DNA from 2 places in the Kerstersia gyiorum genome. Region 2 is predicted to be linked to the other one. Evidence: predicted binding sites of a transcription regulator. Region 2 holds the regulator's gene; the other holds the start of a gene.
The links. Region 2 encodes FNR, which switches genes on or off when oxygen is low (the NO sensors DNR and NnrR bind a similar motif). Its sites were predicted from a motif close to TTGATNNNNATCAA; they were not measured.
Positions count from the first base shown of each region.

Region 1: ACEW7X_RS07690 (fatty acid desaturase) is a predicted target of FNR. The motif match lies at 4,025-4,038, and genes of this name have one in related genera.

Region 1 is NZ_CP169556.1:1,737,128-1,753,143, forward strand. It holds gene ileS (isoleucine--tRNA ligase) at 1-225, opposite strand, end outside; gene ACEW7X_RS07675 (bifunctional riboflavin kinase/FAD synthetase) at 215-1,180, opposite strand; gene purN (phosphoribosylglycinamide formyltransferase) at 1,359-1,973, shown strand; gene ACEW7X_RS07685 (RsmB/NOP family class I SAM-dependent RNA methyltransferase) at 2,593-3,837, shown strand; gene ACEW7X_RS07690 (fatty acid desaturase) at 4,122-5,330, shown strand; gene ACEW7X_RS07695 (UvrD-helicase domain-containing protein) at 5,330-7,618, shown strand; partial or broken gene ACEW7X_RS07700 (DUF4260 domain-containing protein) at 7,549-8,114, opposite strand; gene ACEW7X_RS07705 (ABC-F family ATP-binding cassette domain-containing protein) at 8,141-10,087, opposite strand; gene prmB (50S ribosomal protein L3 N(5)-glutamine methyltransferase) at 10,084-10,983, opposite strand; gene dapE (succinyl-diaminopimelate desuccinylase) at 11,037-12,194, opposite strand; gene dapD (2,3,4,5-tetrahydropyridine-2,6-dicarboxylate N-succinyltransferase) at 12,191-13,015, opposite strand; gene dapC (succinyldiaminopimelate transaminase) at 13,053-14,264, opposite strand; tRNA gene ACEW7X_RS07730 (tRNA-Leu) at 14,365-14,451, shown strand; gene ACEW7X_RS07735 (hypothetical protein) at 14,973-16,016, shown strand, end outside.
Region 2 is NZ_CP169556.1:2,541,162-2,557,177, reverse strand. It holds gene ACEW7X_RS11210 (RluA family pseudouridine synthase) at 1-255, shown strand, start outside; gene pgeF (peptidoglycan editing factor PgeF) at 243-1,010, shown strand; gene ACEW7X_RS11200 (PHA/PHB synthase family protein) at 1,112-2,734, shown strand; gene phbB (acetoacetyl-CoA reductase) at 2,895-3,632, shown strand; gene phaR (polyhydroxyalkanoate synthesis repressor PhaR) at 3,694-4,257, shown strand; gene fnr (fumarate/nitrate reduction transcriptional regulator Fnr) at 4,446-5,180, opposite strand; gene ACEW7X_RS11180 (PhoH family protein) at 5,357-7,207, opposite strand; gene ACEW7X_RS11175 (peroxiredoxin) at 7,341-7,808, opposite strand; gene ACEW7X_RS11170 (Mth938-like domain-containing protein) at 7,805-8,266, opposite strand; gene ACEW7X_RS11165 (DMT family transporter) at 8,692-9,597, shown strand; gene ACEW7X_RS11160 (murein L,D-transpeptidase catalytic domain family protein) at 9,933-10,700, shown strand; gene ACEW7X_RS11155 (hypothetical protein) at 10,707-11,834, opposite strand; gene ACEW7X_RS11150 (L,D-transpeptidase family protein) at 12,140-13,183, opposite strand; gene ACEW7X_RS11145 (homoserine dehydrogenase) at 13,743-15,044, shown strand; gene thrC (threonine synthase) at 15,041-16,016, shown strand, end outside.

The DNA of each region.
Region 1 (16,016 bases), 800 kb from region 2:
GTCCTTCAGGATCTTGTTGACCGCGTGGCCCAGGTGAATGTCGCCGTTGGCATAGGGAGGGCCGTCATGCAGGACGAACTTGGGGCGGCCCTTGCTGGCCGCGCGAATCGCCTGGTAAATACGGTTTTCTTCCCATTCGGCAACCCACTTGGGTTCACGTTTGGCGAGATCTCCCCGCATGGGGAAGGCGGTATCGGGCAGGTTGAGAGTGTCTTTATAGTCCATGGACGGAAAAATAAGCGCGCGCATCGTCGGCATCTTGGCGGATGGCGGCGGTCAAGGCGTCAAGATCGGAAAATTTCTTTTCATCCCGCAGGTAGTGCAGGAATTCAACGTTGATCAGTTTACCGTAGGCATCGGCACTGGTATCGAGCAGGTGTGTCTCAAGCAGCAGCTTTCCTTCCCCCTCGACGGTCGGCCGCACCCCCAGGCTGGAAACCCCGGCCAGCGGACGGTCGGCCAGGCCATGCACGCGGGTGACATATATGCCGGGGCGCAACGCGCTGCGTTCGGGGACCCCCTGGTTCATGGTCGGGAAGCCCAGGTTGCGGCCTAGCTTGCGGCCGTGACGTACGTGGGCGCAGATCGACGGCCAGCGTCCGAGCAGGTCTCGGGCCAGCACCATATCAGCACTGGCCAGCGCCTCGCGGATGTCGGAACTGGAAATACGGCGGCCACGGGCATCGAGGACGTCATCCAGTGTGTGGACTTCGAAGCCGTGTTCGGCGCCGGCCTGGCGCAGGGTGGCGATATCACCGGAACGGGCCCGGCCATAGCGGAAGTCGCTGCCGACCAGCAGCCAGCGCACATCCAGGCCTTCGACCAGTATATGGCGGACGAAATCGTCGGGGCTCATATTGGCCAGCGTGTGGTCGAAGCGGCGCACGACCAGCTGGCGCATACCGGCCTGGGCCAGTGCCATGCATTGGTCGCGCAGGCTGGAAATCCGGCGTGGCACGAGGTCGGGCAGACCTCGCAGCCGCGCGAAATACTCGCGCGGGTGCGGCGAAAACGTCATGGCAGATGGCAGCAGGCCGCGATTGGCGGCGGCTTCGCAGACACGCGCCAGAATCGCCTGGTGGCCAAGGTGGACGCCATCGAAACTGCCTATCGTCAGCGCGCAAGGCTGGCGATGCTCGGCAGGAGGCAGGGAACGGTAGATATGCAGCGTTGGTTTCACGGGCGACAGTTTACAATCACCAGTTATATTTTTTAATGGAAATACCGCTTTGCCCGATGCGATCAACCGCCAGAGCGCGGATCACGCTCTCCCAAGTGCCGGTGAGGATGCCGGCGCTGCCCCTGCTGGAAAGTCCCCTTGCCGCCTGCTTATCCTGATTTCCGGACGTGGTTCCAATATGCGTACGCTGGTGGAAGCCTGTCGTGCCGAAGGATGGCCGGCGCAGATCGTGGGCGTCATCGCCAACAAACCTGAGGCGGCAGGGCTGGCCTGGGCGCGCGAGCAGGGCCTGGAGACGCTGGCGTTGCCGCACAAGGACTATGCCAGTCGCGAGACATTCGACGCAGCGCTGGCGCAGGCGATAGATACCTTCCAGCCGGATTACATCATTCTGGCAGGGTTCATGCGTGTATTGACCCCTGGGTTCGTGCAGCGCTACACCGGCCGGCTGGTCAATATCCATCCGTCCCTGCTGCCGGCATTTCCTGGGCTGCATACGCACGCGCAGGCGCTCGCCAATGGCGTGCAGGCCCACGGCTGCACCGTACATTTCGTGACGCCGGTGCTGGACCACGGTCCGATCATCGCGCAGAGCGTGGTGCCGGTACTGGCCGACGATACGCCAGATACGCTGGCGGACCGGGTATTGGAAACAGAGCATCGGCTTTTCCCGCAAGCGGTGCGCTGGCTGGCGGAAGGGCGGGTATCACAGGCGGCCGATGGCCGAGTGACGGTCGCCGGCGTGGCGTCGCGTCTTTATGTTTGGCAGGCGGAGGTAAAGCATCATGGCTGATCAGGGTCGCACTAATCGTTATGGCCGTCCGATTCCGGACGGTTCTGCAGGTGGACGCCGCCAGGCCGAAACCTCGCGCGACGGGCAGAAACCGCGTCGAGCCGACGGGCGCAGCGACGCACGTGCCGGCGGGCGATCCGACTCGCAGGAGCGCCGTGGCGGCTTGCAGGCCTGGCGCAGCAGCCGGGATGGACAGGCAACGAAGGACAGCAGTGGCAGCCGTCAGGGCGAACGTTCGGCGTCGGCACGGCAGCCGGATGCACGGCGTTTCGATGCCGGACATGCCGGTGCCGCAGGCCCCGCGTCGCAACGGCCGCGCACGCAGGCGGCACCCGGCCGCGGCGGCAATCGTCGCGACGAAACACAGCAAGAGTATCGCCGTGACGAGCGCGGTACGCCGCGTGGCGGCGAACGTGCTGGTGCGGGATCACGCCATGGCGCGCCCGCGCAAGGGCAGCGCCACCAGGTCGGCGCCAGGGATCGCAGCCAAGACCGGGGGCAAGCCCCCGTGCGTCAGGAGCGGTCGACAGGGCGGCCCCAGGCGGGTGCGGCACAGGCGGACGCAGGTTTCCAGCCGGTCGTCGTGCGTACGCGCCTGCATCCCATGGAATACCGGATGATGCAGCTTGGGCAGGTATTCGATCAGGTGTTCACCTGGGAGTATCCGGCGGATGCCGTACTGTCGCACTGGCTGCGGGCCCATCCGCAAGTGGGAGCGCGTGACCGCGCCCAGCTGGCAGAGGCGGTCTACGATGTATTGCGCCATCTGCGCCGCTATCGCCACTACGCCGAAAGCGGTACGGGGACGGCCAATCGCAGGTTGGCGATCCTGGGGCTGCTGGCCACGCAGGGCAGGGAAGTGCTCGAGCCGGTTCTGAACGACGAAGAGCGGGCCTGGCTGGAACGTCTGGAAGGCATCGAGGCCGATTCCCTGCCGCTGGCTGTGCGCCACAGCTTCCCGGACTGGCTATCGGAACAATTGGCGGTGCTGGCTGACGGTGAGTCCCTGATGGCATCGCTGAATCTTCCGGCGGGGCTGGACCTGCGCGTCAATCCCATGAAAGCGGACCGCGATGAGCTGTTGGCCGCCTTGCGCAAGAGCATGCCTCAGCATGATCCCCAGCCGACGCCGTATTCCCCCTGGGGAATTCGGGTGCAGGGGCGTCCGTCGCTGCAGCGCACCTCGCAATTCGAACACGGCCTGCTGGAAGTGCAGGATGAGGGCAGTCAGCTGCTGGCGCTGCTGGTCGGCCCCAAGCGGGGCGAGATGATCATCGACTTTTGCGCCGGCGCGGGCGGCAAGACCTTGCTGCTGGGGGCGCTGATGCGTTCCACGGGCAGGCTGTATGCCTTTGACGTTTCGGCGGCGCGCCTGGCGCGGGCCAAGCCCCGCCTGGCCCGCAGCGGCCTGTCCAACGTTGCCACCATTGCCCTGGAGCACGAGAACGACGTCAGGGTGAAGCGCCTGGCAGGCAAGGCCCAGCGAGTGCTGGTTGATGCGCCGTGCAGCGGCATGGGCACTTTGCGCCGCAATCCGGACATGAAGTGGCGCCAGTCGCCGCAATCGGTGCGCGAACTCTGCGATGTGCAGGCCCGGGTGCTGGAAAGCGCTGCGCGTTGCGTGGCGCCGGGCGGCCGCCTGGTCTACGCGACCTGCAGCCTGTTGCCGCAGGAGAACGAAGAGCAGGTGCAGGCATTCCTCAAGAAGCATCCGGCGTTCCAGTTGCTGGACGCCGGTGCGATTCTGGAACCCCGTGCGCCTGGTTTGGGGATGCAGGATAGCTATCTGCGCTTGCGCCCGGATCAGCATGGTACGGATGGATTTTTTGCCGCCGCCATGGAAAGGCGTGGCGATACGGCATGATTTTTGTTGCTGAAAAGCCAGTTTTTTAGCGACAGATGCTGTTTTTTGTAGCAAAATTAGGCTATGGCACTTGGACGGGAGCAACCCTGACCGGTTGTTCCTGCAGGCACCTGGCTTTTGCAGCAGGCGCTGGCCCGGACATGAATTCCCCTGACAGGGGTTTGCCGGGCACAGCGTGGCGTCTTTCTTGATCTGCCGCAAAAACCTTTTTGTCACCAGGGTGTCATAGGGTCAGTAGAGATATACACTGGTCCTCACCTTTTGACGCGAGACCCGATATCCACATGGATACTATTATTTCCTTTCTCAGCGGCGGCCTCCTGCAGGCCTCTTGGTGGCAGATCCTGATCGCCACCTTGGTAATGACCCACATTACCATCGTATGCGTAACCGTTTTCCTGCACCGCAGCCAGACGCACCGCGGGCTCGATCTGCATCCTGCGATCGCGCATTTCTTCCGTTTCTGGTTGTGGATGACGACCGGCATGGTGACCAAGGAATGGGTCGCCATCCACCGCAAGCACCATGCGCGCTGCGAGCGCGAAGGTGATCCTCACTCGCCCATGCTGTTCGGTATCTGGAAGGTGTTGTTCCGCGGCGCCGAACTGTATCGCCAGGAATCCGAAAACCAGGAAACCATGGCCAAGTTTGGCCACGGCACGCCCAATGACTGGCTGGAACGCAATGTCTACGCCAAGCACAGCGCGCTGGGCATCCTCATCATGCTGGGGATAGACCTGCTGCTGTTCGGCGTGGTCGGCCTGACGGTCTGGGCCGTGCAGATGGCCTGGATTCCCTTCTGGGCTGCCGGCGTCGTCAACGGCATCGGCCACTATTGGGGCTACCGCAACTTTGCCAGCCCGGATACCAGCACGAACGTGTTCCCCTGGGGCATCATCATCGGTGGCGAAGAACTGCACAACAACCACCACGCCCACGCCAGCTCGGCCAAATTCTCGAGCCAGTGGTACGAATTCGATATCGGCTGGGTCTATATCCGCATGATGCAGGCTGTCGGCCTGGCCAAGGTGCGCAAGGTCGCGCCCAAGCTCAAGCTGGAATCCGATGCCCGTTCGGTGGACCTCAAGACCCTGCATGGCGTGATCACGCACCGGTATGAAATCATGGCGCGCTACGCCGACCTGCTGAAGCAGGCCTGCTCGCAGGAACTGAGCCGCCTGAAGGGCGCCAACAGCGAGAACAGCGCCCAGACGTCGCGCCAGACGCTCAAGCGTGTGCGTAACTGGTTCCACCTGCCGGATACCAATCTGCAGCCCGAGCAACTGGCGCAGATCGACCAGGCAGTGGCGAGCAGCGAATCGCTGTCCACCCTGATGCAGATGCGCAAGGAGCTGGGCCGTCTCTGGGAAAGCTCCAGCGCCAGCAGCGAACAATTGCTGCATGACCTGCAAGCCTGGTGCCAGCGCGCCCAACAAAGCGGTATCGAAGGTCTGGCCGAGTTTGCCAGCCGCCTGCGCCGCTACGCGGCATGATGGATCTGGACCGCCTTAATCCCGAGCAACGCGCTGCTGTTACCCTGGATCCCTGCCATGCCCTGGTTCTTGCCGGGGCTGGCAGCGGCAAGACCAGGGTTTTGACAACCCGCATGGCCTGGCTGGTACAAACCGGCCAGGCCAGTCCTTTTGGGCTGCTCGCCGTCACCTTTACCAACAAGGCTGCCCGCGAAATGCTGGCGCGCCTGACGTCCATGCTGCCGCTGGACCCGCGCGGCCTCTGGATCGGTACCTTTCACGGGTTGTGCAACCGGCTGCTGCGTGCTCATCATCGCGATGCCGGTCTGCCGCAGTCGTTCCAGATTCTCGATAGCGCGGATCAGCTTTCGGCCATCAAGCGCCTGCTCAAGTCGGCGAATATTGATGACGAAAAATATCCGCCGCGCGATGTGCAGCGCTTCATCAATCACGCCAAGGAAGAAGGCCAACGGCCGGATACTGTCGTGACCAGTGACCCGCACAGCCGCCGTCTGGCAGAGATCTACGGGCTCTACCAGGAGCAGTGCGAGCGCGAAGGCGTGGTGGATTTCGCTGAACTGCTGCTGCGCGCCTACGAATTGCTGTCGCGCAATGCGCCGGTGCGCGAACATTACCAGCGTCGCTTCCGCCATATCCTCGTCGACGAGTTCCAGGATACCAATGCCTTGCAGTATCGCTGGCTGAAATTGCTGGCGGGCGGCGGCGCGCATGTGTTCGCAGTGGGGGATGACGACCAGTCCATCTATGCATTCCGGGGTGCGGACGTTGGCAACATGTCTGCCTTTGTGCGTGACTACGCTGGCGACCACGTGATCCGCCTTGAACAGAATTACCGTTCATACGGCCATATCCTGGACGCCGCCAATGCGCTGATCAGCCATAACACCGGCCGCCTGGGCAAGAATCTCTGGACCGCTCAGGGCGAAGGCGAACGCATACGCGTATGCGAACAGCCCAGCGACGGCCTGGAAGCCCAATGGGTGGTGGACGAGCTGAAATCGCTGACGCGCGAAGGCATGGCACGCAGTGAAATCGCTATCCTGTACCGCAGCAACGCGCAATCTCGCGTGCTGGAGCATGCGCTGTTCAGTGCCGGCGTGCCCTATAAGGTCTATGGCGGCCTGCGCTTTTTCGAACGCCAGGAAGTCAAGCATGCGCTGGCCTATCTGCGCTTGCTGGCCAACCCGGATGACGATACCTCGTGGCTGCGGGTCGTGAACTTTCCGGCGCGCGGCATTGGTGCGCGCACGCTGGAATCCCTGGCAGACCAGGCGCGTACCTATGGCACCAGCCTGTATGGTGCGGTGGCGCGCGTGCCTGGCAAGGGAGGCGCGAACCTGGCCCAGTTCGCGGCCTTGATTGGCCGCTTGTGGCAGGAAACGCGCAGCTTGCCGCTGCCGGATATGGTGGCCCATATCATCGAGCATTCCGGTTTGGTCGCTCATTACCAGACGGAACGCGAAGGCGAGGAACGGCTGGAAAACCTGCGTGAACTCGTTGCAGCTGCCGCGGCGTTTGTCGCCGAGGAAAGCTATGAAGGCATGCCGGCAGGCTTTGCTGCCGCGCTGGATGTCCCGGCCATTCCTGAAGACGAGGCCTTTTTCGGCGCGCCACCCGCTGCGGGGATGTCGCCGTTGGCGGCGTTTCTGTCGCATGCCTCGCTGGAAGCTGGGGACAATCAGGCACAGGCCGGTGAAGACGCTGTCCAGATGATGACAGTGCATGCCGCCAAGGGCCTGGAATTCGACGCGGTTTTCATGACAGGCATGGAAGAAGGCTTGTTTCCGCATGAGAACAGCCTGTCGGACCCGGAAGGCCTGGAAGAAGAACGGCGGCTGATGTATGTTGCCATCACACGGGCGCGCAAGCGCCTGTATCTGAGCCTGGCGCAAAGCCGTATGTTGCACGGCCAGACACGCTATGCCATGCGCTCGCGCTTCTTTCAGGAAATTCCCGAGCAGCATTTGAAGTGGCTCACGCCCAAGGCGTCGTCCCACCAGGGGTCGGGTTGGGGAGGGCCGGCGCCGCGTGCGTTGGCAGACGCCTTTGGCCGCCAGCCAACGGGCAGGATAGAGCCGCGCCAGGCCCGCCATGGCAGCAATGTGGTGAAGGTCGGTGATCGCGAATACCGGGTGGGCATGGGCGTCAGCCATGCCCGTTTTGGGGAAGGCACGATCATCGAGCTGTCCGGCAATGGTGACGATGCGCAGGCGCGGATTCATTTCCGCGATGCGGGGCAGAAAACACTGGCCCTGGGCATTGCCAAGCTGGATGTCGTGGCTGGCTGACCCCAGGGCGTAGTCGCCGCTGGGCTGCGCCTGTTCCGGATGGCATGACGCCGAAACCCGTTGCCGGGTTTCGGCGTTTTCGTTTTCCGTGCTGCCAGGCGAAAACCTTGCCCATACTTGAGGCCATAGCCCAAGGCACGATCAAAGCCGATGTGTGCAGTCCAGATCAGCCCAGCGGCAATCAGGCCGGGGACATCGAAAAAAAGCCTGCGGCCAGGCATGGCAAGGCGCCGGCATAGGAGTGTGCGCAGTTATAGAAAACCGCGCCCAGCCTAGGGCCGGCGGCATAGCCGAACAGGGACAGATCCGGCACCAGAAAGCACAAGGCGAAAAGCCCCCAGCCGCTGCTGGTGAAGCTGTGATAGGCCAGGAGGCTGGCCAGCAGGACGCACAACCCTTCCAGTCTCAGCAGGCTCCGCACGCCACCAACGGCAGCATGTGGAACCGTAGGGGTGGCGGAGAGCCGAGATGCTGTGGACGGGGAGGGGGGCAGCATGGGCGTAGCGGGCGTGTGTTTGCGTGTCAGCCTTCGCTGGCATTGATGGTTTCGATGGCTTCCATCAGTTCCAGCCAGCGTTCTTCCTGGGCATCCACGCTTTTGCTCAGTTCGCCGTGTTCAGCGAGAGCCTTGACGCGCTCGTCGCGGCGGGAGTCATCGTAAAAAGCGGGATCGGCGATCAGTGCGTCCAGCGCCTCCAGGCGGCTGCGCTGGCTGTTCATTGCGGTTTCCACCTTGCGCAGTTCCGCTTCCAGCGGTTTGCGCTGCAGGGCCAGACGCTGACGCTGTTCGGCTTCCAGGCGTTTCTGGGCCTTGCGGTCTGGCGCGGGGTCGGCTTGCTGTTGGCGGGCTTCCTGGCGTTCTTCTGCGCGCGCCTGGGCCTGGCGGGCCGCCAACCAGTCGCGGTAGTCTTCCAGGTCGCCGTCGAATTCCTGGACGCCGCCATCGGCAACAATCCAGAAATCATCGACGGTGGTGCGCAACAGATGCCGGTCGTGCGATACCAGCAGCATACTGCCGCCGAATTCGGCCAGCGCGGTGGCCAGGGCTTCGCGGGTATCGACGTCCAGGTGGTTGCTGGGTTCGTCGAGCAGCAGCAGGTTGGGGCGTTGCCATACGACCAGCGCCAGCGCCAGCCGCGCCTTTTCCCCGCCGGACATCGGTGCTACCGGCCCGGTCGCGGCATCGCCGGAAAAACCGAAACCGCCCAGGTAATTGCGCAGTGTCTGTTCACGTTCCTCGGGCGCCAGGCGGGCCAGGTGCGCCAGCGGGGTGCTGTCCAGATCGAGCATGTCCAGCTGATGCTGGGCGAAGTAGCCGATCTTCAGGCCCTTGGACGCCACACGTGTGCCGCCCAGCAGCGGCAATTCGCCACAGAGCGACTTGATCATCGTACTTTTGCCGGCGCCGTTGGCACCCAGCACGCCAATGCGGCTGCCGCCGCGCACCATCAGCGTGACCTGCTGCAGGATGGCGCCATCGCTGGCGTCGTCATTGCCGCTGGCGTAGCCCATGGCTGCATTTTCCAGCGTCAGCAATGGATCGGGCATCTGTTCCGGCGAAGGAATGCGGATGTCGATGCCGGCTTCGGCCTGCAGGGGGGCGAGCACTTCCATGCGCGCCAGCGCCTTCACACGGCTTTGGGCCTGTTTGGCCTTGGTGGCCTTGGCCTTGAAGCGGTCGATGAAGGATTGCAGGCGGGCAGTTTCGCGGGTCTGGCGATCCCAGGCAATCTGGCTTTGGCGCAGGCGCTCGGCACGTTGCACCAGGAAGTCCTGATAGCCGCCACGGTAGCGCACCAGCTTGCCGTGGTCGAAATGCAGGATGGAACGGGCGACGGCATCCAGGAATTCGGTGTCGTGCGAAATCAGCATGACAGTGCCCGGATACGCGCCCAACCAGCGTTCCAGCCACAGCATGGCGTCCAGATCCAGGTGGTTGGTCGGCTCGTCGAGCAGCAATAGATCCGACGGCGCCATCAGCGTGCGTGCAAGCGCCAGGCGCATGCGCCAGCCGCCGGAGAACGACGAAACCGGCTGCATCCATTCGGATGGGGCGAAGCCCAGGCCCGCCAGCAGTTGCTCGGCGCGCGACGCCGCATCCCATACGCCGGCATCGCTCAGGGCGGCCTCGAGTTCGGCAATGCGCATGCCGTCGTCCTGGTCCGACAGGCTGGCGCGTTCGGCCTGCAGCGCGCGCAAATGCACGTCGCCGTCGATGACGAATTCACGCGCCGGGCGTTCGTCGGCAACGATTTCCTGGCGCACGCTGGCGATGTGCCAGCCTTGCGGGACATCCAGGGTGCCGGCGTCGGCATCGCGTTCGCCGCGCAGCAGTGCGAACAGTGTCGACTTGCCAGCGCCATTCTTGCCGACGATGCCGACACGCTCGCCGGGGTGGACAACAAAATCTGCGTCTTCCAGCAGCACTTTGGTGCCGGCGCGCAGGTTCAAACGGGAAGCTCGTATCACGTCGTCAACTGGTCGCGCGTCAGCAGCATGATCGGGTGCAGGCCGCTGGCGGTATCCAGCCAGATGGGTTCCAGACCGGGGAATGCCCGGGCGAAGTGGTCGTGCTCGTGCCCGATTTCCAGGACGAGGATGCCATTGTTGTCGAGGTAGCGGGGAGCCTGGCCGATGATGGTGCGCACGAGATCCATGCCGTCGTCGCCACCCGCCAGGGCGCCGCGCGGCTCATGGCGGAATTCCTGTGGCAGCGCACCCATCGAATCTTCATTCACGTAAGGCGGGTTGCTGATGATGACCTGGTAGCGGGCGTCCTGGGGCAGGGGCTGGTAGAGATCGCCCTGGTAAAGGCTGAGGCGATCCTGCAGGCCGTAATCATCGACATTGGCACGGGCTACTTCCAGCGCGTCGGCCGAGAGGTCTACGGCATCGACATGCGCCTGCGGGAAGGCATGCGCCGCCAGGATGGCCAGGCAGGCAGAACCGGTGCAGAGATCCAGTGCACGCGTCACGCTTTCCGGGTCATCCAGCCAGGGCGTCAGGCCCTGTACCAGCCACTCCGCAATCGGCGAACGGGGCACAATAACCCGTTCATCCACACGGAAGCGATAGCCCTGCAGCAGGGCCTCGCCCGTCAGGTAGGGCGCAGGCAGACGTTCATCAATGCGACGGCGGTAGATATCCAGCACGGCATTGCGTTCCGCTGGCAGCAGGCGGGCATCCAGGAACGGCTCCAGGGTGTCGGCAGGCAGGTTCAGCGTATGCAGCGCCAGATAGGCGGCCTCGTCCCAGGCGTTGTCGCTGCCGTGGCCAAAGACCAGATTGGCGGCACGGAAGCGCGAAACGCCATAGCGCACGAGATCGCGCAGCGTCAGCAGCTCTTGTGCGGCATCCGCAGCGATGGCAGACGTGGCGTTGCCATGGGCGCCGGCTTGGCTGGCGTTGTTTGTCATGTTCATGCTTGGGCAGTAGGGCGCAGCAGGGTTTCCAGCGTGCGCCGATAAATGTTTTTCAGGGGCTCCAGGCTGTCGGCTGGAATGTTTTCGTTGACCTGGTGGATCGTGGCATTGATCGGGCCGAATTCCAGTACCTGAGGGCAAATCCTGGCGATGAAGCGGCCGTCGGAGGTGCCTCCGGTGGTCGAGAGTTCCGCCGTTATGCCGGTTTCCAAGGCGATGGCATCTGTCACCGCCGCGGTGAGGGTACCAGGTTCCGTCAGGAAAGGCTCGCCGCCCAGCTCCCAGGCCAGTTCGTAGTCCAGTCCGTGTCGGTCCAGCAGCGCATGCACCTGGGTTTTCAAGCCTTCGGCAGTGCTGGCGCTGGAAAAACGGAAATTGAATACTACCTGCAGTTCACCAGGCACGACATTGGTGGCGCCGGTGCCGGCATGGATGTTCGAGACCTGGAAGGTCGTGGGCGGGAAAAAAGCATTGCCCTGGTCCCACTCGGTGCCCGCCAGTTCGGCCAGCGCAGCTGCGGCCAGGTGGACCGGGTTGCGGGCCAGGTGCGGGTAGGCAACATGTCCTTGCCTGCCGATCACGCGCAGTCGGCCCGTCAGGGAACCGCGGCGGCCGTTTTTGATGGTGTCACCCAGCGTCTGGCCTGAAGTCGGCTCGCCGACGATGCAGAAATCCAGTTGTTCACCACGGGCCTGCAGATGTTCGCAGACAAGGCGCGTGCCGTGCAAGGCCGGGCCTTCTTCGTCGGAGGTGATCAGCAGCGCGATGGCTCCATCATGGTCGGGGCAGGTCTGGATGAACTCCTCGCAGGCGACGACGAAGGCGGCGATAGCGCTTTTCATGTCGGCAGCGCCGCGTGCGTACAAACGGCCATCCCTCAGCGTGGGAGTAAAGGGCGGGCTGTCCCAGGCGGCTTCGGGGCCGGTAGGCACGACATCGGTATGCCCGGCGAAAACCAGCAGCGGCCGGGCGCTACCACGTCGCGCCCAGAGATTGGTCACGCCGCCGGCGTTGATGGCCTCAATGCTGAAACCCAGCGGCGCCAGCCGGCTGGCCAGCAAAGCCTGGCAGCCAGCATCGTCGGGGGTCACGCTGGCGCGTGCCAGCAATTCGCTGGCCAGCGTCAGGACGGCATTGTCGCCTGGGGCGCTCATACCGACCTCAGCAGCTCGTTGATGCCGGTCTTGGCGCGAGTCTGGGCATCTACGCGTTTGACGATCACCGCGCAGGCCAGGCTGTGGCTGCCATCTGCGGCAGGCAGGCTGCCAGGGACGACCACCGAGCCAGAAGGCACACGGCCATAGATGATTTCGCCCGTGGTGCGGTCATAGATGCGGGTGCTTTGCGACAGATAGACCCCCATCGCCAGCACGGAATTTTCTTCCACGATGACGCCTTCCACCACTTCGGAACGTGCGCCGATGAAGCAGTTGTCCTCAATGATGGTCGGGGCGGCCTGCAGCGGCTCCAGCACGCCGCCGATACCCACGCCGCCGGACAGGTGCACGTTCTTGCCGATTTGTGCGCACGAGCCGACCGTCGCCCAGGTATCGACCATGGTGCCTTCATCCACATAGGCGCCGATATTGACGTAAGAAGGCATCAGCACCACGTTGCGGGCAATGTGCGCGCCATGGCGGGCCACAGCTGGCGGCACCACGCGCACGCCCTCGGCCGCAAAGCGCTCGGCGCTGTAGTTGGCGTATTTCAGGGCAACCTTGTCATAGAACTGCAGCGGGGCGCCGCCCATGGGCTGGTTATCCTGCAGCCGGAAGGACAACAGCACGGCCTGCTTGAGCCACTGATGCACCTGCCATTTACCGTCGATCTTCTCCGCCACGCGCAGCTTGCCGGTATTCAGGCCGTCGAGAATCTCGTCGACTGCGGTTTTCAGGCTGGCGGGGTGATGCGCGGCGTTGATGTTGGCGCGGTCTTCCCAGGCTTGTTCGATGGTGTTCTGCAGTTGTGCTGTCATGCTTTCAGGTCCGGCTGTGTGGAAAAATCTGTGGGGTTTACTTGGGGGTCTGGTAACGCGATTTTACGTGCCGCGCAATACGCTCAGCTGCTTCGACGCATTCCTCCAGCGGCGCAACCAGCGCCAGGCGGATGCGTCCTGCGCCAGGGTTGTAGCCATGTTGCTCGCGCGCCAGGAAACTGCCCGGCAGTACGCCGACACCGGTGGCCGCGTACAGATCGCGGGCGAAATCGGTATCGGCTATCGGCGTGCCCGCCCATAGGTAGAACGAGGCGTCCGGCATCTGCACGTCCAGCACCTCTTTCAGAATGGGGTAGACGGCGGCGAACTTGGCCCGGTATGCCGCACGGTTGGCCAGCACGTGTTCCTCGTCGCTCCAGGCGGCGATGCTGGCCTGGGTAACGATGGGGCTCATCGCGCTGCCGTGATACGTGCGGTAAAGCAGGAACTTGCCAATCAGGCTGGCATCGCCGGCGACAAAACCCGAGCGCAGGCCAGGCAGGTTGGAACGCTTGGACAAGCTGGAAAACACCACCAGCCTGGCATAGTCCGTACGGCCCAGTTGCTGCGCTGCCTGTAGCGCGCCCAAAGGCGGTCGCGCCTCGTCCGGGAAAATTTCGGAATAGCACTCGTCGCTGGCGATCACAAAACCGTAGCGGTCGGACAGGGCAAACAACTCGCGCCACTCGTCCAGGCGGATCACGCTGCCGGCGGGATTGCCGGGTGAGCACACATAAAGCAATTGTGTCCGCTGCCAGACCTCGGCGGGTACCTTGCTCCAATCCGAGGAGAAATTCAGCGAGGCCTCGGCTGGCGCATAGTAGGGCTGTGCCCCGGCCAGCAGCGCGGCGCCTTCATAGATCTGATAGAACGGATTCGGGCATACCACCAAAGGCTCAGGCGCGCTGCTGTCCACTACCACCTGGGCAAAGGCAAACAGCGCTTCGCGAGACCCCAGCACAGGCAGCACCTGGGTGTTGGCATCCGGAGCCGGAATGCCGTAGCGGCGTCCGAGCCAGTCCGCGATGGTCTGGCGCAGGATCGGATCGCCTTTGGTGGGAGGGTAATGGGACAGGCTGTCCAGTGCAGCGGCCATCGCAGTGCGTACACATGCCGGAGCGGCATGGCGAGGTTCGCCGATATGCAAGGGGATGGGCTTGAGCGCCTCCGGTGCCGGGCCGGCTTCGGCCAGCAGCTTGCGGAGCTTCTCGAAAGGGTAGGGATTGAGCAGGTTCAGGCGTGGGTTCATGAAAGTACCCTGGGGGTTGTAGACGTAATTCTACCAAGTCGGCTACAATAATCGGCTTCGTATGTAAAAGCTTACGAGCAGAAAGCAGTAGTCCCCGAGTGCGAGGGTGGCGAAATTGGTAGACGCACCAGGTTTAGGTCCTGACGCCGTAACAGGTGTAGGGGTTCGAGTCCCCTCCCTCGCACCATGAATTATCAATAAAATCAACGGATTATAATTTTCTCGTCGTGATTTTAGGCCTGTTGCAGGTTGGCCGAAAGCATCATAAAGACAACATTTTCATGTTGTCTTTTTTGTTGCCCGTCACTTTGGCAACACGAAGTCTCTGGTACCAGGGAGCATTTCAGGCTTTCGTCCGGATGCCAGGCCAGGTACCGCTGGGTTCCTTGGGAATCTGGCAGCGATTGCTTGACGGTACAGTGAGATCACTCCTCAAGAAAAAAACGGTGCTCTGCACCCGACCCCCCCCAAAAAAAAATGCTAAATCCGTGTCCAACTTTGGCGGGCTGGGGGACGCACGCTGTTCACGTCATTTCGATGATTGGACGGTCGGTGGATTTCGATTTCTTCATGTCATAGAAGCTATAAATAAGAAAACCCTACTTTTTCGGCATCGCTTTTTAAAGTGGCATTACAATCTTTTGTTACAGGAAGTTTGGCAAGCAGGATTGGCGTCATGTTGGCTCTTGAAAAGAGGGTGGTCTTGTTTTGAAGAAATTTCTGGTAGTCGCAGCTTTTCTGGGTTGCAGCACCGGCAGCCTGGCTCAGGCTACTGCGCAGCTGACCGCGTTGGGGCAAGGAGGCGCACCAGCGCAATTCAATCAAGACGTCGCGGTGGGACAAGGCGCATTCCTTGCCAAATACCAGGCCAAGATGGTGGAGTGGGTTCGCCAGGCGGCCGAAGAAGGGCAGGCGGAGGCCCAGTTCAATCTGGGCATCATGCTGGCAAATGGTTTTGGTCTGGCCAAGGATGACGCGCAAGCGGCTATTTGGTGGCGCCGAGCGGCTGAGCAAGGTTATGCGCCGGCGCAATTCAACTTGGGCGCAATGCTCGAGCTAGGAACAGGCGTGGCCCAGGATGAGGCCCAGGCGATTCAATGGTATCGCCGAGCTGCGGAACAGGGGCTGGCGCAGGCACAACATAATCTGGCTGTCCGGCTGGACGAAGGCAAGGATATTGCCCGAGACGAGGTGCAGGCACTCCAGTGGTATCGCCAAGCCGCAGAGCAGGGCTTGGCCCTCGCGCAGTTCAATCTGGGCGTCAAGCTGGAAGAAGGCAAGATTGTTGCCAAAGACGCAGATCAGGCGCTCCAGTGGTATCGCCTGGCTGCCGAGCAAGGCCTTTTGCAAGCGCAGGTCAATCTGGGAATCATGCTGGCAGAAGGCAAAGGCGTTGCCAAAGATGAGGTCCAAGCGATGCAATGGTATCGCCGGGCGGCGGAGCAGGGTGACGTGCAAGCGCTATACAATATAGGCGTTATGCTGATGAGCGGCAGTGGCGTCGCTCAAGACAAGGAGCAAGCGGCGCAGTTGTTTCGTGTGGCCGCTGAGAGCGGCTTTGCCCAAGCTCAATTCAACCTGGGGCTGATGCTGGCGAACGGTGATGGTATCGCCAGAGACTATGCGCAGGCGGTGCAGTGGTATCGGCGGGCCGCTTTGCAGGGCGTGGCAGCAGGGCAATACCAGCTGGGTTTCATGCTGGAAAAAGGGTTGGGTATCGCCAGGGATTATGCGCAGGCGCTCCAGTGGTAC
Region 2 (16,016 bases):
CCGGTCACGGAAGTGGTATGTCGGCTGGAAACGGGCCGCACGCACCAGATCCGTGTCCACCTCGCCAGCCTGGGGCATCCCTTGCTGGCCGATGAAATTTATGGCGGCCGCACTGTAGGGGGCGCGCAGCGGCAGATGTTGCATGCGCGCGCGTTGCGCTTCGAAGACCCGGCAGGGCATGGGCTATGCCAATGGCAGGCGCCGGTGCCTGCCGATATGCAGCAAGTCAGGGAGACAATCGAATGGGACGAGTAGACCGGGCGGGTTTGCCGGTAGTGACAGCGCCGGATTGGCTGGGCGCTGCAGCGTTCACGACCACGCGCCAGGGGGGCAGCAGTGTTGCGCCTTTTGACAGCCTTAACCTGGGTGCGGCGGCGGGCGATGATGCCCAGGCCGTGGCGCGCAACCGCAATCGCCTGGCAGCTGCGCTGCCGGGAGCGCCGGTATGGCTGCGTCAGGTGCACGGAATACACGTGCATGATGCCGACGCCGATGCGCAACCGGGCACGGCGGAACCTGAGGCTGACGCCGCGGTAACGACCCAGGCCCGCCGTGTCCTGGCGATTCTTACGGCAGATTGCCTGCCTGTCGTCATTGCCGAGGCGCATGGCAAGGCGCTGGGGGCAGCGCATGCGGGCTGGCGTGGCCTGGCCGGTGGCGTGCTGGAGGCCACATTGGCAGCGCTGCGGCAGAAATGTCCGGACCCGGTGGGCTGGCGCGCCTGGATCGGCCCGGCGATAGGGCCGGCGGTGTTTGAAGTGGGCGAAGAAGTGCGGCACGCCTTCGTGTCGGTGGATGCCGTGGCTGCCGATGCCTTCCAGCCCCGTCCCGGCACGCCGGGCAAATGGCTGGCCAATCTGCCCGCGCTGGCCGAGCGTCGCCTGCGCTTGGCGGGTGTGGAAGTCGTGGCGCAAAGCGGCGAATGTACATTCAGCGACACGCAGGCGTTTTTTTCCTACCGGCGTGATGGAATGACAGGCAGGCAGGCGACGTTGGCCTGGCTGCCCTGATACCGGCGACAGGTGCGTGCTGCGCTGCCGCATTGACAGCCCTGGCGGGCGCAGGCAACATCGGGCAAGCAGTGAGACGATAGGGAGTCGATGTGGGCGGAATGAAGGCAGCAGCGTCAGATTCAGTACCGGTTTTCTGTCCGCCCGAGGCGTGGCAGCTCATGCAACAAGAGTTCATGGATGCCTATCGGCAAGTGCTGCAGGCCTGGCAATCAGGTAGCCTGCCAGCGTTGCGTGACCGGCGTTTCAGTGCCCCGGCCTGGGCCGAGAGCCAGCAGCACCTGTTGCTGGCCCATTTGCATGTGCTGGCCGAGCAAACATTGACGCGCATGGCGCGTTCGGCAGACATGTCCGCCGAGATGCGCGAGCGGCTCGAATTCAGCCTGATGCAGTGGCTGGAGGCCAGCGCTCCTTCCAATTTTCTTGCCCTTAACCCGGATGTCATCCGCCGCGCCAGCGAAAGCGCGGGGGCGAGCCTGGCACGCGGTATGGAAAACCTGCTGGCCGATGTGCGGCGTGGCCGCATGCTGCAAAGTGATGAAAGCGCTTTCGAACTGGGCCGCAATCTGGGTGTGAGTCCGGGGGCCGTGGTATATGAAAATCCGCTGTTCCAGTTGATCCAGTACGAGCCGCTGACGCCGCAGGTGCATGCGAGGCCGCTGGTCATCGTGCCGCCTTGTATCAACAAGTTCTATATTCTGGACCTGCGCCCGGAAAATTCGCTGGTTCGGCATGCCGTCGCGGCGGGCCATACGGTGTTCATGGTGTCCTGGCGCAATCCACAGCCGGACGACGCAGACGCAGAACAGCTGTCCCTGGCGCGCTGGGATGATTACGTTGAAGAAGGCGTATTGCGCGCGCTTGCCGTCGCGGCCGACATCAGCCGCCAGGAGCAGGTCAATGCGCTGGGCTTCTGTATCGGCGGCACCTTGCTGGGCGCTGCGCTGGCAGTGGCGGCGGCCCGGGGCCGGCAGCCGGTGGCGGCGCTGACCCTGTTGACCACCATGCTGGATTTTCGCGATGTTGGCGTGCTGAAGGTGTTTGTCGACGAGGCTCATGCCGCGCTGCGCGATGCGGCACTGGGGCAGGGCGGGCTGTTGCGCGCTGCCGAGCTGAACACGACTTTCGCTTTTTTGCGGCCGCGCGAGCTGGTGTGGTCGTATTTCGTGTCGAACTATCTGAAGGGTGATATGCCACCGCCCTTCGATCTGCTGTACTGGAACGCCGACGGTACCAACCTGCCGGGGCCGTTCTTTACCTGGTACTTCCGCCAGGCCTATCTGGAAAACCGTCTGTGCGTGCCCGGTGCGCTGGAAGTCTGCGGCGAAGCACTGGACCTGGGGCTGGTGGACGTGCCGGCTTATGTCTATGCATCGCGCGACGACCATATCGTGCCTTGGCAGACCGCCTATGCCAGCCTGGAGGCATTGCGCGGCCCGACCCGCTTCGTATTGGGCTCTTCCGGTCACATCGCCGGTGTCGTCAATCCGCCTGCCGGCAGTCGACGCCAGCACTGGACGCTGGAAGCAGGGGATTATCCGGCCGATCCGGGCCTATGGCTGCAGGCTGCGACGCAGCACGCAGGCAGCTGGTGGCCGGACTGGTTGGCGTGGCTGGCGCCGCATGGCGGCCGCCAGCGGCGTGCGCCCCAGAAACTGGGAAATACCCGCTACAAACCGCTGGAACCTGCACCGGGACGCTATGTGATGGTCAAGGCTGAATAGGCTCACATCACAAGCAGGACACAGAACAAAGGAGGCGGTGCGGCATCCAGGCCGGGCTTCGTTGCGGGGCCATGCAAGTACCGATACCGCCAATGCCGATTTTGCGGCAAGATGCTCTTGATGGGGCGGAAAGCTGCCGCGCAAGGAGAGGAGAGACAAAATGACTCAGAAAATCGCGTATGTCACCGGAGGCATGGGCGGCATTGGCACTGCTATCTGCCGGCGCCTGGCGCGCGACGGGTTTATCGTCGTGGCAGGATGCGGCCCGAGCCGGGACTGGCAGCAATGGCTCGATGAGCAGCAGGCCGACGGCTTCAGCTTTCATGCATCGGTCGGCAATGTGGCCGATTGGGACTCCACCGTGGCCGCGTTCGAGAAAGTGCGTGCCGACCTCGGTCCTGTCAGCGTCCTGGTCAACAATGCTGGCATCACTCGTGATGGCGTGTTTCGCAAGCTCAGCCGCGAAGACTGGATGGCAGTCATCAACACCAACCTGAACAGCCTGTTCAACGTGACCAAGCAGGTTATCGAGGATATGGTAGGCAGCGGCTGGGGGCGTATCATCAATATTAGTTCGGTCAACGGCCAGAAGGGCCAGTTTGGCCAGACCAACTATTCCACGGCCAAGGCCGGCCTCCATGGATTCACCATGGCGCTGGCCCAGGAAGTGGCCAGCAAGGGGGTGACGGTGAACACGGTTTCCCCCGGCTATATCGGTACCGAAATGGTGCGCGCCATACGTTCCGACGTGCTGGAAAAAATCGTTGGAACTATCCCCGTGCGCCGCCTGGGAACCCCGGAAGAGATCGCTTCCATGGTGTCCTGGGTTGCCTCGCCCGATGCGGGTTTTGCCACCGGGGCGGATTTTTCCGTCAACGGCGGTCTGCATATGGGGTAGAGCCTAGCCGTCCGGCGCCTTTCCAGGGCGCCGCAGTAAATGATGTTATATCGGGATTGCCATGACTCAAGCCAAGCCAGCCGAGGCAGCACAACGCCTCATCAAGAAGTACCCCAATCGCCGTCTGTATGACACGCGAACCAGCACCTACATTACCCTGGCTGACGTCAAGCAATTGGTCATCGCCAGCGAGGCTTTTCAGGTGGTGGATGCCAAGACAGGCGAAGACCTGACGCGCAGCATCCTGCTGCAGATCATCCTCGAAGAGGAAAGCGGCGGCATGCCGATGTTCTCAGCGCCCGTGCTGGCGCAGATCATTCGCTTCTATGGTCACGCCATGCAAGGCATCATGGGCTCGTACCTGGAGAAGAACCTGCAGGCCTTCATGGAAATCCAGGAACGCATGGCCGAGCAGTCGCAAGGCTTGTACGGCAAGCAGTTCGGTCCGGAGGTCTGGGCCCAGTTCATGAATGTGCAGGCGCCCATGGTGCAGAGCATGATGAACAACTATATCGAACAGAGTAAAAACCTGTTCGTGCAGATGCAGGGCCAGATGCAGGATCAGGCCCGCAATCTTTTTTCCACCTTCCCGTTCCCGCCGGGGAGCAAGGACGAGCAGCGCTAGGTCCGTACCTTCCAGACAGGAAAATGCAGTACCGGAAAAGGCAGCGTTCGCGCTGCCTTTTTTCCAGCAATTCTCCGGCTGGGGAATGCTGGCGCACCGGCAATGACAGCGGCCGCGCCAGGTCTACGCAGCGCCATAGGCGAAGGCATTGGGGGCGGCGGGCTGCGCCAGCCCCGCTGAGACGGGATTCAGACCGCGTCTTTTTCCTTTTCGATCAGCTTGTGCAGCTTTTCCTTGTCGAGCAACTGCACCTGACGCTGGTTGACGCGTATCAGTTCCTCGCGTGCAAAGCGCGAGAACAGCCGGCTGACGGTTTCGAGTGTCAGGCCCAGGTAGTTGCCGATTTCCTCGCGGCTCATGCGCATGACGAACTCGGTCGAGGAATAGCCCAGCGCCGACAGGCGCGTGGAAAGGTTCAGCAAGAAAGCCGCGAGGCGTTGTTCGGCCCGCATGGAACCCAGCGCCATCAGCATCTGGTGCGAGCGCGAAATTTCACGGCTCATCAGGCGCAACACCTGCTGCTGCAGGCTGGGCAGGTGGCGGGCCAGATTGTCCATGTCTTCCAGACGGATGACACAGACTTCGGCGTCTTCCAGCGCCACGGCGGTGGATACGTGGTGGCCTTCGATCATGCCGTCCAGGCCGACAATTTCCCCGGGCAGGTGGAAGCCTGTGATCTGGAACTGTCCCTGGGCATTTTCGATCTGGGTCTTGAGCGTGCCGATGCGCACGCTGTAGATCGCAGTGAGAGGCTCGTTCAGCGTGTACAGCGGCTTGCCTTTCTCGATACGAAGCCGTTCCTTGATCAGGCCATCGAGCTTGGCGACGTCATGCGTACTCATGCCTATCGGCAGGCAGACATGGCCCAGCATGCAACTGGAACAGTGCACGGCTTCGGACGGTAGGAGTACTCGTTTGGCCATTGTTGGGAGGAATAAGGATGGGGTCAGAAAAGCTGGGGCAGCCGAGCAAACAGTGCCGGGGCCAGCCCGGATTCCGCTTGATGATTTAAAGGATTGTAAATGACTTTGCGCAAGGACATGCAAACTGGCCGGCCAGCTACGCCAGGGGCAGCAGGCCGGCCAGGGGCAGGGCGGCTTTACAGAACGTCGCCGGCGTAATCGGCCAGGCGCGAGCGTTCGCCGCGTTGCAGTGTGATGTGGCCGGCATGGGGCCAGCCCTTGAAGCGGTCCACCACGTAGGTCAGGCCGGAACTGCCTTCGGTCAGGTACGGGGTGTCGATCTGCGCGATGTTGCCCAGGCAAACGACCTTGGTGCCGGGGCCGGCACGGGTCACCAGGGTTTTCATCTGCTTGGGCGTCAGGTTCTGCGCTTCGTCGATGATGAGGTACTTGTTGAGGAAGGTGCGGCCACGCATGAAGTTCAGCGATTTGACCTTGATGTGCGAGCGGATCAGGTCCAGCGTGGCATTCTGGTTCCAGTCACCGCCATTGGTGCCGCTGGTGGAGTGCAGCACTTCCAGGTTGTCGTCCAGCGCGCCCATCCAGGGTTGCATCTTTTCTTCTTCCGTGCCGGGCAGGAAACCGATGTCATCGCCCACGGGCACGGTGATGCGCGTCATGATGATCTCGGTGTAGCGCTTGGTTTCCAGCACCTGCGCCAGGCCGGCGGCCAGCGCCAGCAGGGTCTTGCCGGTACCGGCCTGGCCCAGCAGCGACACGAAATCGCAGTCCGGGTCCATCAGCAGGTTCAGGGCGAAGTTCTGTTCACGGTTGCGTGCCGTGATGCCCCAGACATTGTTCTTGCCGTGCGAATGGTCGCGCAGCGTCGCCAGGACGGCAGTCTTGCCGCTGACTTCCTTGACGCGCGCATGCAGCGGCAGGGCGCCATCCAGGAACACGAACTGGTTGACGGTGAACTGGCTGCACAGCGGGCCATGGACGCGGTAGTAGGTCGTGCCTCCCTGCTGCCAGGATTCGATGTCCTTGCCGTGCTTGTTCCAGAAGTTCTCGGGCAGTTGCAGCAGGCCGGTATAGAGCAGGTCCGAATCTTCCAGGACCTGGTCGTTGAAATAATCTTCCGCGTTCAGGCCCAGGGCACGCGCCTTCAGGCGCATGTTGACGTCTTTGGACACCAGGACGACGGGTTGCTCGGGGCGGCTGTCCTGCAGCGCCTTGAGCACGCCCAGGATCTGGTTGTCGGCCTTGGCCACCGGCAGCGAAGGGGGCAGCGCGCCTTCCATGGAGGTGGTCTGGATCAGCAGTTTGCCGCTGGCGTCCTTGTTGCCCAGCGCGTTGAGCGCCATGCCTTGGGTGATGTCGGCGGTCACGTCCATCATGGCGTCCAGCGAACGGCTCACCTGGCGGGCATTGCGCGCCACTTCCGACATGCCCTTCTTGTGGTGGTCCAGCTCCTCCAGCGTCATCATGGGGAGGTAGACGTCATGCTCCTGGAAGCGGAACAGGCTGCTGGGATCGTGCAGCAGCACATTGGTGTCCAGCACGAACAGCTTGCGTGGCTCGTCGGCTACGTGGCGGCCGCGGCGGCGCGAGCGGGTGGTCGATGGCGTGACAGCTGACGGCGCAGCCTGTACGGGGACGGCGGCAGGCGTGACAGGCACGGCTGGTGCCCCGGGTGCCGTGGCGGGCGGCGCAGCCTTGGCCACTGGTGCCGCATCTGCTGCAGCCGCGGGGATGGTGCCTTGCGCGTGCTGCCTGGCTTTTGCCGCAGGCGCCGCGCTGGCGTTTTCCGGTACGGCGGCAGGCGCTGCATGTGTTCTGGCCGTAGCCGGCTTGCGTCCGCCGGCTGGTGCGGCAGTGCTGGTGGATACTGTCTGTACGGGCTGGGCCGCCAAGGTTTCCTGTTCGTCGGCAATCGCCGGATGAACAATGGCGGGTTCAGCCTTGCGGGGGGACGGCCGGTAGGCCGGTGCCTTGGCGGGAGCTTCGAGAATCGTGGCGGGACGGACTGGCAGCTTGGGAAGAGGCATGAACAGTGGGCTCCGGGAAAAGGCGCACAGGGAAACGGTCAGGAAACGACGGGACTGGCAGAAGAGGCACTGATACTTGTTGTGTGGGGACTGGCGCAGGGAAGCTGGGCGCCGGCACAGGCCGGCATCCGCCTCAACCTATGCTTTGCGCGGCCTGCAGGACTTCATGAATGTGTCCGGGCACCTTGACGCCGCGCCAGGCCTGCACCAGCTTGCCGGTGGCGTCGATCAGGAAGGTGCTGCGCTCGATGCCGCGCACCTGGCGACCGTACATATTCTTCATCTTGATCACGCCGAACAGATCGCACAGCGTTTCGTCCGGATCGGAGATCAGCGGGAAGGGCAGCTCATGCTTGCCGGCGAAGTTCTCATGGGAGCGCAGGCTGTCGCGCGAGACACCGAAGACCAGGCAGCCGGCCTTGATGAAATCCGCATAGCTGTCGCGGAAGTCGCAGCTTTCCGTGGTACAGCCCGGGGTATTGTCCTTGGGGTAGAAAAACAGCGCTACGGCACGGCCGGCGCATTCGGACAGGCTGATGGGGCCTATGGTGCTTTCCGCGGTAAATGGCGGGACGGGGTGTCCGATCTGGATCTGGCTCATGATTGCGTTTCTCCGGTAGGAAGCAGCGCGACGATGACGCGCCGGCCTTCGGCCATCAGGATGTTGTAGGTGCGGGCGGCCGCCTGGGTGCCCATGACTTCGACGCCGACGCCGGCGCGCAGCAGGGGCAGCAACAGGCTGTGCGCCAGCATGCGCTGGCGCATGCCGGTACCGATCAGGAGGACTTCGGGAGAGTCAGGCGAGCGCCGCGGCACGGCGTCCTGTTCCGGTTCGTCGAGAAAGGCCAGGGGATTGGCGGCCGGGTCTTCCAGCCTGGCGGCCTGGCGCAGGTGCTGGGCGGCGATATCTTCCGGGCGCACGACCGGCCAGTGCGCGATTTCGCCTTCCGGACCGAAAACGACCGCATGGGTGTAGCGGACCTGGTTGATTTCTATGTAGTCGTCGCCATAGGCGGTGACGGTATTGAGGGATGTGGCGGGATCGGAATGCAGTTTCAAGCAAGGACTCCGTAAAGGGCGCCGCCAGGCCGGGGAATGAGCGTATGGCTTGGCGGTACAGCGCCCGGTGTCATTCTTGTTCTGATAATAGCGCAAACGCGGCGCAGGGTTTGGCAATCCATGCGCCGGTTTGTGACCATGCGTCAAAGCGCAGGTCGCGGCCCCGCCAGCGCGGGGACGGTGGTGGCATTGATAATGCGGTGGCTGGGCGACTGATCGCGGCAAGGGGTCGGAAAATGGCTGGATACATTGTGTCATTAGGGGCCGGAAGGCCTGCCCGGCGGGCGTATCATCCAGGCGTCCGGCATGCTTCCGGCCGTGATCGGCCAGAGACATGCGGCGGAGCGGCGCACCTTTGCGCGACTCCGTTTTCCCGCTTCTGCCGCGCTGGTTCGGCGGTGCCATCCCTCTTTATCACAACGCATATGGAACTCTCCTGGCTCTGGATCCCCATCACGATTGCCGCCGCCGCTTTTCAATCCGGGCGCAACGCCGCTCAGCGCAGCCTGACCGGTACCCTGGGCACGCTGGGGGCGACCCAAGTGCGTTTCCTGTTCGGTTTTCCCTTTGCCTTGCTGTTTCTGGCCGTTGTATTGGCCTGGGAAAGGTTGCCGCTGCCCGGCGTGAACCTGGCATTCCTGGCGTATATCGTGGCTGGTGCCGTGACGCAGATCGCTGCAACGGCCTTCATGCTGGCGGCCATGAAAGCACGTTCATTCGTCACGGTGACGGCATGGATCAAGACGGAACCGATTCAGGTTGCCCTGTTCGGCATGGCGGTGCTGGGTGATCCGCTGTCCTGGCTGACCCTGGGCGCGATCCTGCTGGCTTCCGCGGGCGTGGTGCTGATGTCGCGCATCCCCGCTGGCGCCATGGCTGGCGGCGGATCGGTGCGGCCCATCTTGCAGGGGCTGTTCTCGGGGTCGATGTTCGCCATCTCGGTCATCTTCTTCCGCGGCGCCATCCTGCAGATCGGCTCAGGGTCGTTCGTGCTGGATTCCACCTGGGCGCTGGTGTGGTCGCTGGGCGTGCAGGTGCTGTTGCTGATGGCCTGGATGATCTTGTTCGATCGCCGTCTGCTGGTGGCATGTGCGCGGGCCTGGCTGCCTTCCATTCCCGGCGGTTTCCTGGGCGCAGCGGCGTCGCAATGCTGGTTTTTGGCATTTGCGCTGACCAGCGCTGCCAACGTGCGTACCCTGGGACTGGTGGAAGTGCTGTTCGCGCAGATGATTTCCCGCAGTTTCTTCGCACAGACGCCGACTCGCCGCGAAATGGCCGGTATCCTGCTGATTGTGGTCGGTGTGGCGCTGGTGGTCAGCCAGGCAAACTGAAACTCATGGACGTGGCTGGCCGGCCCTGACTGTCGGCCATGATTGCTGGTTTCGTGGGCCGGCGCAGAATGTAAAAAATCCCTATTCCCTATACCCATAGTCCTTTCATGGGTTTTGCTGCATCCGGCTTGCAGTACACTCGATCAATGGCATGCGGCCGCTCTGGCCGCCGGGATTTCTTTCCTGTGAGTCCGCACTGCCGGCTTGGCCGGCTGCACGGTGATGCCTGTCTCTGCAGGCTGGGTGCCTGCGCATGTGAGAGTGGCGCAAGTCCGGCGGCCGTATGGCCGCGGGTACGCCGTTTGTGTTCTTGATTTTGATTGGCGTAGGTTCCAATGAATCAGCCTGATTTCAACGGTAAGGGCCGCCGGGCTGCGTTGCGCGGCATGGCGGGAATGCTGGGCGTGCTGGCCCTGCCGGCCTGGGCCGCACGGCGTAGTGATGACGAGGCTGCCTTGTCGCGGCTGGCGGGTGTCAATGCCAGCGCCGACGCACGTTTGATGGCGGCGGCCTTGTCGGCACAGGCGCCGGGCCTGTCGTCGCAGGCGCTGGTGCTGGCGGTGCAGGCACTGGAAAATGCGCGTCGCGCATCGCTGTTGCAGGCTGCGCCGCGTTCGCTGGCCGTGATCGACTTCAGCCTGCCTTCCACCCAAAAGCGCCTCTGGGTCTTCGACCTGGAAAGCAAGGCGCTGCTGTTCGAGGAGTGGGTGGCGCATGGTCGCAAGACCGGCGACAACATGGCAGAGCATTTCTCCAACGTGCACGAAAGCCATATGTCCAGCCTGGGCGCGTTCCAGGCCGGTGTGACCTATACAGGCCGGAATGGTTATTCCCTGCGCCTGCATGGGCTGGAGCCAGGATTCAATGACCAGGCTTATGCGCGTGCCATCGTCATCCATGGCGCGCCCTACGTCAGCCAGGACATCATCCGTGCCCAGGGCCGGCTGGGCCGCAGTTGGGGCTGCCCAGCCGTGCGCAGCGCGGTGGCGCGGCCGCTGATAGACAAGCTGGCGGACAACGCCTTCCTATTCAGTTTTTATCCGGATCGCCAGTGGCTGAATCAATCGGCCCTGGTAGGCGGCAGGGTGCGCTGGCTGGCCTGAATGGCGCTATTGATGCCAGATGCTGTCCAGGGTCCGGGCCTCGATCAGGCGCCTGGCCCAGGATCGCAATGTCGTGCTGTCGGCCGCTTGTAGACGATCCAGGTCGGCTGCATCCAGGCGGCCGAAGCGCGTTTCCAGCTGCTCGCGCAACATGCCTGCCATGTCTTCGCGGCCTTGTTCCAGGCCTTGCCGCAATCCCTGTTCCAGCCCCTTGCGGATGCCTATCCGTTCCACACTGCTGATGTAAGCCATGTTGCGCTCCTTCTCGAAACTTGCCAGGGATTGCCAGAATGCCTCGTCAAGGCTGGCGGGCAGGGCCAGGATGCCGTCGATGAACAGGAACAGCTGGCGGATGCGCCTGGCCTGCCAGCCGTATTGATACAGGCTGCGCACCAGCTGTTTCTTGTCTTCCAGACGTGCCTGCGGCGTACTGCGCCTGGCTGCTGCCAATTCGGCCAGCACGATGATGGCAAACGGGTTGGCAGGGGCCTGGCGGCGCAGCTCCTCTTCACGGCCGGCCCAGTCCAGCAAATGTACCACCGGCACGCGGTAGCTCAGGCTCAGAAAATCCTGACCTTTCGGTGCATAGTGGTAGTGCAGGACGCTGCCCTGACTGGCGCTGCGGGTGACGATGGAGAACTGCAGGATGGTTTCGTCCGGAAAGACTTCCTGCAACCTGGCGAAATACCCATACATGCGCCGCGCGAAGCGGCTGCCCAGGCGCTGCTGGATTTCCAGGTGCAGCAGCATCAGCGCCTGTGCACCGCCCTTGAGTTGGACACGCGCCAGTTTGTCCAGGTAGCGGCGGTTGCGACGCCGGCCCGGGGCCAGGGCACGCAGTTCCTTGTCGAGGAAAGCCGGCGGATGGTTCCAGTCAATGTCGGCATGCAGGCTTGGCCAGAAGAACGCGATGCAGGGTTCCAGCAAGGCTTCCAGCGCATCTTTCCAGTGGCCGTCGGCATCGGTGGGCGAGTTGGCATCCGCAGCGCCTGCGGCACCATAGTCATCCAGCGCCGATGGCGCATGCAGCCAGCTGGCGGACGATGGCAGTACCCGATAGCGCAACCGGGCCTGGGCACCGGACTGGCAGCGCGGGACCGGCCGTACCGGCTGTGCATTGCGGGACAGGACCACGCCTCGCTGCGACAAATGCCCCGACTTTCGCTTCAAATCGGCGGGTGGAACCCGAGACGGAATGGAGGGCGGGACCGAGGCTGGGGCAGAGAACGGAACAGCGGTCAGGGCATCAGGTAAAACGGTGGGTAGAACAGCAGGCAGGGCTGCTGGCAGCACTACGAACGAGGATGCTGGACGAGACATATTGCCTCCTGGCAGGGCGAACAGGCATAGCCTAATGCCGGCAGGGGGCAAGCGGGTGTCATGTGTGACCGAACGAGCACGCTATTCGGGCAGGCTGCTAAGCGCTGGGGCCGCCACTTTCAGTAGTCGGATTCCAGAATGCGTGCAGGTGGCGCTGCGCCGGGGGGCAGGGGCTCGGGGCGGATGGCTGGCAGGCTGGTGACCAGGATGGTCGTGCCCGGCTTCAGGACGCTGTAGAGCTGTTGCATGAATTCGGGGGGCGCCTTGATGCCGTCTTCCAGCGTCTGCAAGGCTGGCGGATTACCCAGCAGCGCATAGCTGGTCCAGTGATGGCGCTGGCGCTGCGGGTCCAGCGGGCTGGGCTCGTTGAGGATTTCCTCTCCCATGACCAGCAGCAAGGTGCCTTCGAAACGTGCTTCCGGCGCAGCCACCAGCGGTGCGGCGCCGATGACGATGCCGTCGCGCAGGACATAGACGCGCTGTTCGGCCAGGCTTGCCAGGACATTGACGGGCCCGGAATCGGGGGCGAGACTGGGGTCCCAGAATTCGCCGCTTTCGAAACTGGCGACCAGCGCAGCCGGCAACTGGGACGGATCACTGGAAACCGGCGCCAGCAACGCGGGATAGGCAATGGCGGCCGGGTTCACCTTGGCATTGCTGACCACCACGGTATCGCCGCGCCGTGTTTCAGAGAACAGTTTCTGCGCGAATTTGTGGGGCAGCCGGACGCAGCCGTGCGAGGCCGGGTAGCCCGGCAGAGAGCCGCCGTGCAGGGCGATGCCATCCCAGGTCAGCCGCTGCATGTAGGGCATGGGCGCGTTGTTGTACAGGTTGGAGCGGTGATCCTTGGATTTTTGCAGGATGGTGAAGACGCCTGTTGGCGTTTCATGGCCTTCCTTGCCGGAGCTGATGGTGGAGGCAGCAATGGCGATGCCGTTGCGGTAGACATAGAGACGCTGTTCATCCAGGCTGACCAGGACGATCAGCGGGCCTGCTGGCGCGATTTCCGGGTGCCAGTAGAAGTCTCCTGGGCGCAATTGCGGTTTGCCGGCCGGTACGGTGCCGGGCGCGGCGGCGAATACCGAGCCAATCGGCAACAGGGAAACCAGGCCGAGCGTGGCGGCCTGGGCGAGAAGTCGGCGGCGTTGCGGTGTCTTGTCCATGGCGACAAGCCTAGCATGAGGAAAAAGGTTATTGGAGGCCTGTCTGTATCAGACTATGATGCCCGACCGCGACAGACCAGTGCGGGATTTGGCCTGGGCTGGCAGTAAGGTTGCCAGTTCATTTGCCGAGCAGGCAACCATGCGCTAGATTAATGGATTCGGCATGAGCGGCGTCGTAAAATCCGTCATCCGGTTTCTTGCCTGATCCTGTCGCTAACTTCCTTGTCCATGCACCGTTTGCACCGGATTGCGCGGATTGTCCGGAAAAGTTGGGTTTTGTGCGCGGCCCTTGGCGCGTTTGCACGAAAACGCCGGAACGCAGGCGTGACAGGTGGCCTGAAGGTGCCTGTTACTGGCCTGAGGTCGGTGCCAGGACAGCCATTGGATGGCTGAGGGGGGCTGAAGGGCGGGCAGCAAGGCAAGAACACACAGGTACGGCAGCTTGCCGCACCCGTAGTAACCGATGTTTTGATGTCAGTGCGCATCCTGGATGCGAGCAGCGTATCCGCCAGGCCGTACGCGGTATCAAGGAAATGTTTCGCAAGGATGGTCTGTTGAGATGAAACCAATAAAAGTCGGCCTGCTGGGCCTGGGAGTGGTGGGCGGCGGCGTCTGGGATGTCCTGCGCCGCAATGGCGAGGAAATCTCGCGCCGGGCAGGGCGCCGCATTGAAGTGGCGGCGATTGCCGTGCGCGATGTGGCCAAGGCCCGTGCCCGGGTCGATGGTGACGTGACGGTGACTGCCGATCCCTACGCCGTCGTACGCGACCCCGCGATCGACATCGTGGTCGAGCTCATCGGCGGTTCCACGCTCACACGTGAGCTGGTGCTGGAAGCCATCGCACAGGGCAAGCATGTCGTCACGGCCAACAAGGCCTTGCTGGCCGTGCATGGCAACGAAATTTTCGCTGCCGCGTCCAAGCGCGGCGTGATGGTGACCTTCGAGGCCGCCGTCGCTGGGGGCATCCCCATCATCAAGGCGATTCGCGAAGGCCTGACCGCCAACCGCATCGGCTGGTTGGCCGGCATCATCAACGGCACGACCAACTTCATCCTGTCCGAAATGCGCAGCAAGGGCCTGCCTTTCGCGACCGTGTTGGCCGAGGCGCAGCGCCTGGGCTATGCCGAAGCCGACCCCACCTTCGACGTCGAAGGCGTGGATGCCGCGCACAAACTGACCTTGCTGGCGTCGCTGGCGTTCGGGGTGCCGGTGCAGTTCGACAAGGCGCACATCGAAGGCATCAGCAAGCTGGAGCAGGAAGACATCGTCCATGCCGAGCGCCTGGGCTACCGCATCAAGCTGCTGGGTGTGACGCGCCGCCGTGCCGATGGCATCGAATTGCGTGTGCATCCCGCCCTGGTGCCGGCGCAACGGCTGCTGGCCAATGTCGAGGGCGCGATGAATGCAGTGCTGGTCTGGGGCGATGCCGTGGGCGCGACGCTTTATTACGGCCAGGGCGCAGGCGCGGAACCCACGGCGTCTGCCGTGATTGCCGACCTGGTCGACGTGACCCGCCTGCATACCGCAGACCCTCACAACCGTGTGCCGCACCTGGCTTTCCAGCCCGATGCGCTGTCCGATCTGCCCATTCTGCCGATCAGCGAAGTCCATACCGCTTATTATTTGCGCCTGAAGGTGCAGGATCAGCCGGGTGTGCTGGCCGATATCGCCGGTATCCTGTCGCGCGCAGGCATCTCCATCGGCTCCATGATCCAGGAACAGGCGGAAGATGGCGCAACCATTATCTTCCTGACGCATGAAGCGGTGGAACGCAATGTGGATGAGGCCATCGCCAGCATCGAACAACTGCCCTTCGTGCATTCCCGCGTGACTCGCCTGCGCCTGGAAAACCTGAAATGAAATATATCTCTACCCGTGGCGGCATGGCGCCGCAAAGCTTTTCTGACATCCTGCTTGAAGGCCTGGCGCCGGACGGCGGGCTGGCCATTCCCGAGCAATTGCCGCGCCTTGACGCGGATACGCTGGAATCCTGGCGTGGTCTGTCCTACCCGGCGCTGGCCGTCAAGGTGCTGGGTCTGTTTGCCGACGACATTCCGGCCGCTGAACTGGAACGCCTGGTGCACGCTGCCTATGCGCCTGGCGTGTTTGCCGATGATGAAGTCGTGCCCTTGCGTCCGTTGAGTGAAGGCATTTCCCTGTTGGGCCTGTCCGAAGGGCCGACGCTGGCCTTCAAGGACATGGCCATGCAGTTCCTGGGCCAGGTGTTCGAGTATGTGCTGACCCAGCGCGGCACCACGCTCAATATTCTGGGAGCGACTTCCGGCGACACGGGCTCTGCTGCCGAATACGCCTTGCGCGGCAAGCGCGGCGTGCAGGTGTTCATGCTGTCGCCGCATGGCCGCATGAGCGCCTTTCAGCGTGCGCAGATGTTCTCGCTGCAGGACGCCAACATTCACAACATTGCCGTCAATGGCGTGTTTGATGATTGCCAGGATATTGTCAAGGCCCTGGCCGGCGATCTGGAGTTCAAGTCCAAGTATCGCCTGGGAGCGGTGAACTCGATCAACTGGGCGCGCATCGCTGCCCAGGTGGTGTATTACTTCCATGGCTGGCTCAAGGCAACGAGTGGCCCCGGCCAGCAGGTTTCGTTTGCCGTGCCGTCGGGCAATTTCGGCAACGTGCTGTCGGGCCACATCGCCCGCAGCATGGGCCTGCCGGTGCGTCGCCTGGTGGTGGCGACCAACGAAAACAACGTGCTGGAAGAGTTTTTCCGCTCTGGCATCTACCGTCCGCGCGACGCCGTCCATACCTACAAGACGTCTAGCCCGTCCATGGATATTTCGCGCGCGTCGAATTTCGAGCGCTTCGTGT